DNA from 2 places in the Aequorivita sediminis genome. Region 2 is predicted to be linked to the other one. Evidence: riboswitches for the same ligand, from Rfam matches in the RefSeq annotation. Region 2 holds a riboswitch; the other holds the start of a gene.
The links. Region 2 has a riboswitch for S-adenosylmethionine ahead of RT250_RS12600 (hypothetical protein). Riboswitches for the same ligand answer to the same signal wherever they lie in the genome.
Positions count from the first base shown of each region.

Region 1: it holds a riboswitch for S-adenosylmethionine, as region 2 does, so the genes downstream of both, RT250_RS11190 (hypothetical protein) here and RT250_RS12600 (hypothetical protein) in region 2, are expected to answer to the same signal.

Region 1 is NZ_JAVLSO020000007.1:70,846-76,452, reverse strand. Features, by position in the region: gene RT250_RS11200 (sensor histidine kinase) at 1-850, shown strand, start outside; gene RT250_RS11195 (enoyl-CoA hydratase/isomerase family protein) at 1,014-1,796, shown strand; SAM-I-IV-variant riboswitch at 1,934-2,030, shown strand; gene RT250_RS11190 (hypothetical protein) at 2,217-2,567, shown strand; gene RT250_RS11185 (GIY-YIG nuclease family protein) at 2,533-2,694, opposite strand; tRNA gene RT250_RS11180 (tRNA-Asn) at 2,740-2,813, opposite strand; gene rseP (RIP metalloprotease RseP) at 2,976-4,301, opposite strand; gene RT250_RS11170 (M1 family metallopeptidase) at 4,529-5,607, opposite strand, start outside.
Region 2 is NZ_JAVLSO020000010.1:71,326-76,932, forward strand. Features, by position in the region: gene RT250_RS12590 (hypothetical protein) at 1-692, opposite strand, end outside; gene RT250_RS12595 (hypothetical protein) at 760-1,128, opposite strand; gene RT250_RS12600 (hypothetical protein) at 1,327-1,974, opposite strand; SAM-I-IV-variant riboswitch at 2,027-2,122, opposite strand; gene RT250_RS12605 (THUMP domain-containing class I SAM-dependent RNA methyltransferase) at 2,518-3,675, opposite strand; gene RT250_RS12610 (class I SAM-dependent methyltransferase) at 3,734-4,465, shown strand; gene RT250_RS12615 (ZIP family metal transporter) at 4,465-5,133, shown strand; gene RT250_RS12620 (helix-turn-helix domain-containing protein) at 5,130-5,607, opposite strand, start outside.

The DNA.
Region 1 (5,607 bases), on a different contig from region 2:
TCTTTCAAAATATATTACTCGATCTTTAAAGGAAATAAGTGAAAAGTTAGCAGAAACCCGTTTTGATACTCGAAACAAGAAAATACACCTTAGCGACACTCCTTCCGAGATTTCGACACTAGTAAATGCGTATAATAGAATGATTGACGAGTTAGAAAAAAGTGCCGCACAGCTCGCTGCTAGCGAACGTGAAACTGCTTGGCGTGAAATGGCAAAGCAAGTAGCACACGAAATTAAAAATCCGCTTACCCCTATGCGACTAACAGTCCAGAGTTTTGAACGAAAATTTGATCGCAACGACCCAGATATTGAACAAAAAATTGCTGAGTACACCAACACCATGCTTCAGCAAATAGATACTTTGAGCTCCATTTCTTCGGCTTTTTCAACCTACGCAAAAATGCCAGCGCAGCAAGATGAAACACTAAACGTAGTTAAAATCACAAAATTAGCCTTAGAGATTTTTACTGAAAATTATATATATTTCTTTTCAGAAGAAGAGGAAGTTCGCGTACTATTCGACAGAACGCAGCTAGTTCGGGTAGTTACCAATCTAGTTAAAAATAGTATTCAATCTATTGAGCAGAAAAACCCTGAAGAACCACGTATCGAAGTCACAGTAAAATCGGAAGGAACTAGTGTGTTTATACGCGTTACAGACAATGGAGTTGGCGTACCTAACCAAAACAAAGAAAGAATATTTGAACCCCAATTTACCACTAAATCTAGTGGGATGGGACTAGGCTTAGGAATGGTAAAAAATATTGTTGAGAGATACGGCGGAACAATATCGCTAACTTCGACATCTGAAAAAACCACTTTTGAAGTTTCATTCCCAGCAATACAATAGGTTTTTAGTAGCTTTGTGGTAACAACTTTTTTAAACTCAAGATCTAGCAGCCGCACATACTGAATTTCTTACCAATTGGCATCCGAAACAATTAGTATCAAGGTCTTAAACCATAAAAAAGTTAGTGAACAAAAGAAAAAAGATTATCTAAAAAAAATAGAATATGAGCTATCAAAACATACTTTCAGAAACTGATAATGGTATTACAACCATCACAATTAATCGTCCATCAAAGTTAAACGCTTTAAATCGTGAAACCATTCAAGAACTTCACACTGCTTTTAAAGAAGCAGATGAATCTTCAGAGACAAAAGTGATTATTGTTACTGGTAGTGGTGAGAAAGCCTTCGTAGCCGGTGCAGACATTAGTGAGTTTGCAGATTTTTCGGTAGCTGAAGGAGGAAGTCTTGCGGCTAAAGGACAGGAATTACTTTTCGATTTTGTTGCAAACCTAAGTACTCCTGTAATTGCAGCTGTTAACGGTTTTGCTCTTGGTGGTGGCTTGGAATTAGCTATGGCAGCTCACTTCCGTATAGCTTCAGACAATGCTAAAATGGGATTACCGGAAGTTTCATTGGGAGTAATTCCTGGATATGGAGGTACGCAACGCCTGCCTCAGCTAGTTGGTAAAGGCCGTGCTATGGAAATGATTATGACAGCGGGAATGATTGATGCTAACCAAGCCTTGCAGTACGGATTAGTAAATCAAGTAACTACTCCTGAAGCATTAAATGAGACTACTGAAAAGATTGCAGGAAAGATTATGAGAAACTCCTCTGTTGCAATCAAATCGGCTATAAAAGCGATAAACGCTAATTACGAAGACGGCGTTAACGGATTTAATGTTGAAATTGAAGAATTTGGAAACTGCTTTGGTACCGAAGACTTTAAAGAAGGAACACAAGCATTTCTTAATAAGAGAAAACCAGATTTTCCTGGGAAATAATACCAAACAAGATATTCAATTTAAAGCCTTGCAGAAATGCTAGGCTTTTTGCTTTTGATTCGGAATTCCCCCCCTGCTACCAATCGAAAAAACCTTAAGTTTTCATTGGAGAAATAATTTCAAATTATTATATTTATAACTCTCATTCAGAATCACATTAAGTGATAGCAACCTGCTAAAACAGGCGAAGGTGCTAAAGAAATGTGCCTACTTCCAGGAAAAAAATGTTCTCAACCCATTTATTACAATTTTAAATATTAAGTGTTTCTAGGCCTCTAAAAACGCAACGAATAACAAGTTCAAAACTGACAAGTTTTGACTGAAAATTAGATTAAAAATTTGCGAAATATAACCTACGCAAAATTTTGATCTGTGAGATAATTTTTAGAAATGAATAATTATTAACCTAAATATATTTATATGACCAACATTACATTTAATGAATTGCTTAACGAGCACAAACACCTTTTAAAAGACTCTACTTACGTAAAAGTTTTTGATTTTTATATAAGTGGAAATACAGATCCAGAAAAGCTTCAAAGTTTGTTATTTCACGAAGAGACTGATTGGATTTACGATTCAAGTTGGGACAAATCGGATAGGGCCAATGGAAAAAACCCAATGAGACAAGAATACACCGATAAAATGAATAAAAAAAGAATCTCATTAGGTGTCAGTCCGCTTACTGAAAATGGTTATAACCCAGATGAAACATCTAAAAATTTCTGTATTGCGATTATAAAAAACTCGCCAAAGCACAGCGATCTTTAGCATTATAAGTGAATTTTCGAGGTTCAGGATTTTCGTGAAAAGCAATCCTTACATCAAAGTTTGAAGTGTATCCAATGTAAAACCTGGATAGACTATCTGAATATAATATGTAAACACAGTATTCCATAGTATTACAAAACAAAAAACCCAGACGGTTGTCTGGGTTTGTTTGCTCCTCTTCTTGGGCTCGAACCAAGGACCCTCTGATTAACAGTCAGATGCTCTAACCAACTGAGCTAAAGAGGAATTTATGTCTTGCCTTTGCCAGCTTTTACTTGCTATTACAATCCCTTAGATTGCGTAGGCGGGTGCAAATATAAGCCTTTTTTACATTCATCAAAATAAAAAAATAAAAAAATTTAAAAATTTTAACTTTTTTACCTTTCTGCTTAAACTTGCAGGTTTCTATTATTCAAATAACCAGCGATATATGTCGTTTCCATTGGCGAAAAGAACTAATGCAATTAATATGAAAAATCCAACCATTTGAGCATATTCCATAAACTTATCGTTAGGTTTTCTGCCTGAAATCATTTCATATAATAAAAACATTACATGTCCTCCATCCAAAGCAGGAATAGGTAGAATGTTCATAAACGCTAATATAATAGATATAAGCGCGGTTGTTTCCCAAAACCTCACCCAATCCCAAGCTTCTGGGAAAAGGTTACCAATGGCTCCAAAACCACCGACCTTAGTAGCTCCTTTTTTAGTGAATACATATTTAAATTGCGATGCATAATCCTTCAGCGTATTGTAACCATAACCAAAACCGCCAACAATACTTTCACCTAGAGTATAATCCACCTTAGTCTGACCCACTTGTGAAATAACTTCTTTTCTAGATACATTAATTCCTATTATCCCTTCATCATTAGGCTTAACTCTTAAAGTATCTTGACCATTGTTCCTTTCAACAACTATAATATTTTCATCATTCTTGGATAGTAACTTTTGAAACTCATCATAATATTTGATGCTTGTTCCATTAACCGCAATAATTTTATCGTTCTTTAAAAACCCTGCTTTACCAGCGGGATGATCTGCAAGTACAGTATCTATTACAGTTGATGTTCTTGGAAGAAACGGAAAGTGAGTGTCATTCTGAAACATTTTTGTTCCAGCGTCATCAGGTACTGAAATTGTTTCAATAGTTCCATCTGCATGTTTTACCTCAACCGAGGAAACGTCGCGTAAAAACATATACTTGTTAATTTTCATAACATCTTCAAATGGCTCTCCGTTCACTTTTAAAATATGATCTCCATTTCGGAAACCGTATTCTTCAAATTGCTCTGTAACCGCGAAGCCTTGAGGAATATCTTCGTTGGTAGTAATACTGCTTCCGTTGAAATACAGAAGACTCATATAAATAACAAAACCAACAATAATGTTTACTGTAACCCCACCAAGCATAATAATTAAACGTTGCCAAGTTGGTTTACTTCGGAATTCCCATGGTTGTGGCGGTTGTGCCATTTGTTCCTTATCCATACTCTCATCAATCATTCCGGATATTTTTACATAACCTCCTAAGGGCAACCAACCGATTCCGTAAACGGTTTCACCAATTTTCTTTTTAAAAAGTGAAAATTTCACATCAAAGAAAAGATAGAATTTTTCAACTCTAGTTTTAAAAAGTTTTGCGGGAATGAAATGTCCTAGTTCGTGAAGGACAATTAACAATGAAAGACTTAAAAGTAATTGTATAGCTTTAACAGCAAATGGACTCATAATTTCTTGAATAGATATTTATTAAAACAGTCGCGATTTTAAACAGGACTCATAGTCAAAAATCGAACCAATTCTTCAATTTTTCTGAGCAGTGTGTATATAGCTCCATTGAAAAATCGCACAAAAGTAATCTTTTAGAGCTTGCAAAAAAAATAAGCGGATGTGTTACTTGTTATTAATTAATGAAATTAAACGGTATATCCTCAACAGCTTTTGAATGATACCAACTAATTTTTCACTATAGTTTTATTGATAACTCCTTTGGAAGTTTCTAGTTGAAAAAACAAAATTCCACTTGGTAAGCTTGAAACATTAATGCTTTCTGAATAAGCCTCAGCATAAAGCAATTGCCCCAAGGCGTTAAATATTCTAACTTGAGAAACTTGGAGAGATTCAGATTTATTCAAATTTATTTTGCCAGAGGTAGGGTTTGGATACAATACAATTTGATTTTCTAAAGTGAAATCATTAACCCCTAAAATTACTTGGTCATTTCTTGAAATAATATCGTTTTCAGGATCGAATTGAACATTTTGCACGGTAAAATTCACGGAAGGCTGAAAGTTTTGCCCATTAAAAGTATTATCAAGGACTATGTCTAAAGATTCACCTTGTGTACCTATCAATCGAAGGGGCACAGGAACTTCAAAATAAGATACAGAGGAATGACTTTGCGACTGATTTATTCTCACATTAATACTCCCAGTAGTTGTTTGATTCCAACTGATATTAAAACTTGGATACCCTTCGCCATAAACCCAATCATTAAAAAATTCGGAAAGGTTTTCGCCGCTTGCATTTTCTAGGTTTCTAATTAAATCAGGCGTTTTTGCGTATCCATAGGAAAGTAATGGATCTGATAAATAATCTTGTAAGCCTTGAAAAAATAATGCATCTCCTAATTTTTTTCTAAGCATATGAATTACCATTGCTCCCTTACTATAGGAAAGCCTACTGTTAAAAATTCGTCCCACAGTAGTAGTGTCTTGGGCAGGGATATAAACCGACCCATTTGGAGCATCGGTAATGTAGGAGGTTTGGTCTTGTTTCCAACTATTAAAAGCACCAGAGCCGTCAAGACTTTCTACTACCATTCCCGACATATAGGTAGCAAACCCTTCATTTAACCAGATATCTTGCCAGCTTCCACAAGTAACTTTATTTCCAAACCATTGATGCCCTAGTTCGTGAGCTATCAATCCACGAGAAAATCCACCCATAAAAGAAACCGTAGTGTGCTCCATACCTCCACCCCAACCGAATTGAGCGTGACCATATTTTTCTTGAGCATATGGATACGGCTCAA
Region 2 (5,607 bases):
AATTTTATCTTCTTGGCAAAGGAGAATGATTTACCGTTGTATATAGCACTATAATCTAAATCTCTTTTTATTAGCTCATCCTGAAGTAGCATTATATCGCTTTGCATTTCAATACTAAAATGTCTTCGCCCAACGTACGTATTAAACAATTCGATAAGCCCTGAATTGTCAAGTTCAAGCAGTTTTTTCATATACTTTAATCTAGATTCTGGTACAGCCCCATGTTTCATTTTGATATTTCTTAACACAGATTGCTCTGGTTTCTGTACAGCTATTTCTTTCCATACATTAAATTTAACGATTGGAAAATCAATCTCTCGAACCTCCTTCTCAACCTTTTCCTTATACCAGACGAAGTTCCCATCCGCTTTAATCAAGCTTCCTAACCAAGGAATATTCTTACAAGCAGGATGAGCTTGATTAAGGTAAGGTGTAGATATATCTTCAGCACCATGTATTAACTCTTCATCAGCAAATACATAATCCCGTTTATTTACGAACCCCAAGGGACAAAGCTGATTTTCAACAATTTGCAAAAGGTTGTACGGTGGAGAGGCCATTTCAGCTAAAATTAATAGTTTCCCATTAGTCTGTCCATTTAAATCAAAATTTGATATAAAGTCTTTCAATGTTCCAAACTTCTTGTTGACCGACGCTACATTTATTATTAGACTTGAAAAGACAATGGGCATCTGGTCGTTATCTAGAAACTCATGCCTATTTTCTAATGTATTATTATTATTTCTCATAAATTCAACTTTATTCCATCAAATTAATTTTTTCACATTTAAATGCCTCATAATCTTTACAATATTGGCTTTCTCTATTCCACAATACCATATACTTAGTACGAATTTGTATTCTACAATAACCTTTACCCAAATTCAAACTAAACCCTTTTCCAGAGAAGTTAAGTTTTTCATCAAAATACCAAATCACATAGGGTGAAACATCTGTGAAATCTAATAAAGCCACGACATTCTCAGCCGGTAAGCATAATAAATAAGGAAATTTATCTTGGGTAATGATTTCTGATTCATCAATGGTATCTTTTTCTATAGAAGAGAAAAGCACTTCAATTAGTTGTGAGGTTTTTGAATTGCTTAATTTAACACTAGTGGGATTCATATTCTTAATTAATTATTAGTTGTTGTGATTTTGGTTGATAAATACTCTTTTATGGTACTACCCTTTTTATAGGTTATATAATTGTAGAGTATTAGTAAACTTCTTGTTTATGCAGGAGATTTGATTAGTATAGCGCAATCTAAATTGCTTTAAAACATCTCGTATAGATTCAGTCTGCTATAACTTGCCTAAACTTTTCTACATCCGTAGGTGATAAACGTTGGAATTGTTTTTCTTTATTCCGTTAAACAAGAAACCACCCATTTCTGGTATATCTTCAACTAAATCAAAGGAGAGGCATTCTTTAAGAAGGTTTTCGAAGATTAAAGTGAACGAGAAAATTGTCCCAGGCTTAACAAAACACCAGTTAGGATATACTGCGATATTTTCGCTAAATAGCATTTTAGACTTCCTTGCCGTCTGATGGCATTTTAGGTAAGTGTTATTCCAAATTCGCATTCTTTGAACATCGCGATATGGTCCCAAATCGATATCAACAATTACCTGAGACTCAGTTTCTGTTTGTGTAGAAAACATTTTCTTTATCTCCTTGGCGATTTGAATTTTTGGGTCTTTTTTCTCTACGCTTAAATTTGAAATTTCAAAACCATCATTAATTCTTAAGACAGTGTTTTTTAATTTAATCGGGATTTTATTAAATCGCTTGATAATAGCTAAATCCAAAGCTATTAAATGTAAAGATTGTAAATGTACGCCCTCAATATTGGCTTTAAGTGTAGTTTTATAGCTGTCTATGAGTTCTTCATCAGACAAGTTTTTAAAAACTTCTAAGAAGTTTAAATTATGCAATTCTCTCTTTTTTCTGCTTAATAAAAAATGTTCCATAATAGATTTAATTAAAAAATTAAACCATTACAAAAAAACAAATGAAATGTGTAGGATAACATATTTTTCCTGGACCGGCTCATCGTTTTAGCACCTTCGCCTGTTTAGGCAGGTTGCTGTTTCAATTAAGAAACTCGTAATGATAATGCATAAATACGATTTATTTTTAAATAAAACAAGAATAAATTATGGTTTTCGCAATAGATAATAAAAACCTTTTTATATAAAGCGCCCAAGTTGCAATAAAGCTATAGCGGGTTATATAGATTTTGGGAACTTTATTCTATACCCAAAACCTAAGGTAATTGCTGAGCCAGTTTGCAGTGATATTGCAGATATAATAAATTGTCAGGTAAAGTTAAAAAATTGCTTTTCAATTATAGAAGAGAAGTGAGTCAAAAAATATGTTCAAAGGAAACTTCAATCATTAACTAATTCCTAAGCCAATAACCGTTTTCACTAATAATTAAGAAGGCGATATTTTAGAAATAGACTAAAATTTTGTGAAGGAAATTTTCCTAAGTAGGAAATTATTATAAAATTTTATTGCTTAGACGCTTTTCTACTTCCTTCATACATTTCGTATCGTACAAGTTTGGATTCTAGTTTTCCGTTAAACAACTTAATTTTTCTCGAAGGACGTAGTCCAACAAATTTAAGCGCTTCCATATTTGAAGTAATCATCCAAGCCTGAGTTCCAGGATAGCCACGCTTTAAAGTATTCCCAATAGAGCTATAAAACTCTTGAATATCATTTACAGATATTCTTTCATCATAAGGTGGGTTGAAAACCATATACAACGACTTTTCGCCTTGTTTTTCACTTTCGAAAAAATCTTGTTGTTTTACCTCAATAAATTCTTGAAGATTTGCACTTTTTATATTCTCCTTAGTTTTATGAATAGCAACAGGATCAGAATCAAAGCCATAAATTTTATGCGGGAAATCACGAACTTTTTTAAGAGCTGCTTCCTCTATTTTCTCATATAAATCTACATCAAAATCAGGCCAAGTTTCAAAGCCAAATTCCTCACGATTCAAGTTTGGTGGAATATTACAGGCTATCATTGCAGCTTCAGTCAACATAGTTCCACTCCCACACATCGGGTCTAAAAAGTCACACTGCCCTTGCCAACCAGATAGCATTAAAATACCTGCAGCTAAAACTTCATTTATCGGGGCAAGAGTACTTTCTACTTTATAACCACGTTTGTGTAATGATTCCCCAGAACTATCTAATGAAATAGTACAGATATTACGATCTATATGCACATTTATTCGTAAGGTAGGGTGGTCTAAATCCACATCTGGCCTAACTCCTTCCCTATCGCGAAAACGGTCAACAATAGCATCTTTTGTCTTTAAAGCGATATACTGAGAATGTGTAAATACATCTGAAAAAACAGTAGCATTAACTGCTAAGGAACCTTTTACGTCCATATAGTTTTCCCAAGGCATCTCATAAACTTTTTTATATAAATCTTCTTCTGTGAAAATATTAAAAGCTGTTATTGGCTTCAGAATTTTAATTGCAGTACGGCAGCATAGGTTAGCTTTATACATAAAGCCAGTGTCTCCTTCAAAGGAAACATTTCGGGTCCCTAATTCAATAGAAGACGCTCCTAATTGACGAAGTTCCTGAGCCAGTAGCTCTTCCATCCCGTATAGGGTTTTAGCTACCATTTTAAAATTCTTTCCCATAATATATAATCAGTTTTACTGCAAAAATACAGTATTTTAGCAGTGTGAAACGATAACTATGCAAAAAGAAAAAAACAATTGGTACGCTTCCTGGTTTAACACGCCATATTACCATATTTTATATAAAGATAGAAATCACAGAGAAGCGGCGTTGTTTATGAACACGCTTACTAAATATTTAAAATTAAAAAAGAATGACAGTATTTTAGATCTAGCCTGCGGGAAAGGCAGACATTCAAAATACTTATATCGACAAGGTTTTAATGTAACAGGAGTAGATCTTTCTGAGGAAAGCATTGCTTACGCTAAACAATACGAAAAACCCAGACTCCATTTTGAAGTTCACAATATGTGTTTACCATATCCAAAAAAGTTTGACGCTGTATTTAATCTTTATACAAGTTTTGGTTATTTTGAAAAAGAAGAAGATAACTTAAGAACAATTAAAGCAATAAAATATGAGCTAAAACCAAATGGACACGGAGTTATAGACTTTTTAAACGTCGATCTGGCTATTAAAAAATTAATTCCTTCAGAAAAAAAAGAAATTGGTGGAATCTTATTTGATATTGAAAAATATGTTGAAGATGGTTATATCATAAAAAACATCCGATTTAACGATCAAGGAATTGATTATTCATTTACTGAAAGGGTAAAAGCTTTAAGGCTAAAAGACTTTAAAGACTACTTTGATAAGGCAGGAGTAACGTTAAAAGCAGTTTTTGGAGATTACAAACTCAATAAATTTGATGAAAAAACCTCAGAAAGATTAATCCTGATTTTTAACTAATGAATTATATTTTACTTTTTTTAGCCGTAGTTATAGGTTACATAGTCGCACTTTTCTTGAAGAAAAAGGAAATGCGCAATATGGAAGTTTTCCTAGCTTTTAGCGGTGGATTTCTTTTATCCATAACAGTTTTTGAATTGTTACCACACGTATTTGAAGACCATTCTAAAAGTATTGGTGTATATATAATGCTAGGTATACTTTTGCAGCTATTTTTAGAATTTTTCTCAAAGGGGGCCGAACATGGACATATTCATTTGCATTCCGAAAACAAACATTTCCCTTGGATACTCTTTATAAGTTTAGGCATACATGCCTTTATGGAAGGTTTTCCAATTTCGGAAGAAAACAATTTACTAACGGCTATTATTATTCATAAAGTGCCTGTTGCCATTATTCTATCTTTCTTTTTTATTACCGCTGGCTATAAAAGATCGACTACATTGTTATTTCTATTCTTTTTTGCTTTAATGACGCCTCTTGGAAACTATCTCTCGACTCATTACGATTTCTTCCATAAGTATGAAACACCAATAACAGCGATAGTAATAGGGATCTTTTTACACGTTTCAACAACAATTCTTTTTGAAAGTTCTAAAAACCATAAGTTTAATCTCTCCAAAATGACAGCAGTAATCCTAGCGGTGATCATTGCTTATTTTATTTAATGTACTTCAGAAGTATTGCCTTGAGGTTTCCCGTCTTTCTCGAATTGAAGTGCATTGGCTACCATTCGTAAGTCGCCATAAGTGAACTTATCATCAATTTTGCTTTTTAAATCGCCGAAACCCTTGTAGTCTTCGGTTTCCATTATTCTTTTGAGTTCGAGATACTTATTCTTAGACATTAATTCAGTAATGTTTATTTTACCCGTAAGAAGAAAAGCGCTGAGATGCCTTTCAATAGTACCCACGGTAAAACCTCGTTCTTTAGCAATTTCAGCAATGCTCATTCCAGATTTGAATAACTTGAAAGAGATTTGTTGTGTTTCACTTTTTCTAGGAACCAATTTCGTTTCATTTTTTGACTCTATTGCGTTTTCTTCACAGTACTTATTAATTACTTCCAAGATTGCCGCACCGTATTTTTTAAGTCGAACTTTTCCAATGTCCGATATTTGCTGCAATTGCTTTACGTCTGTT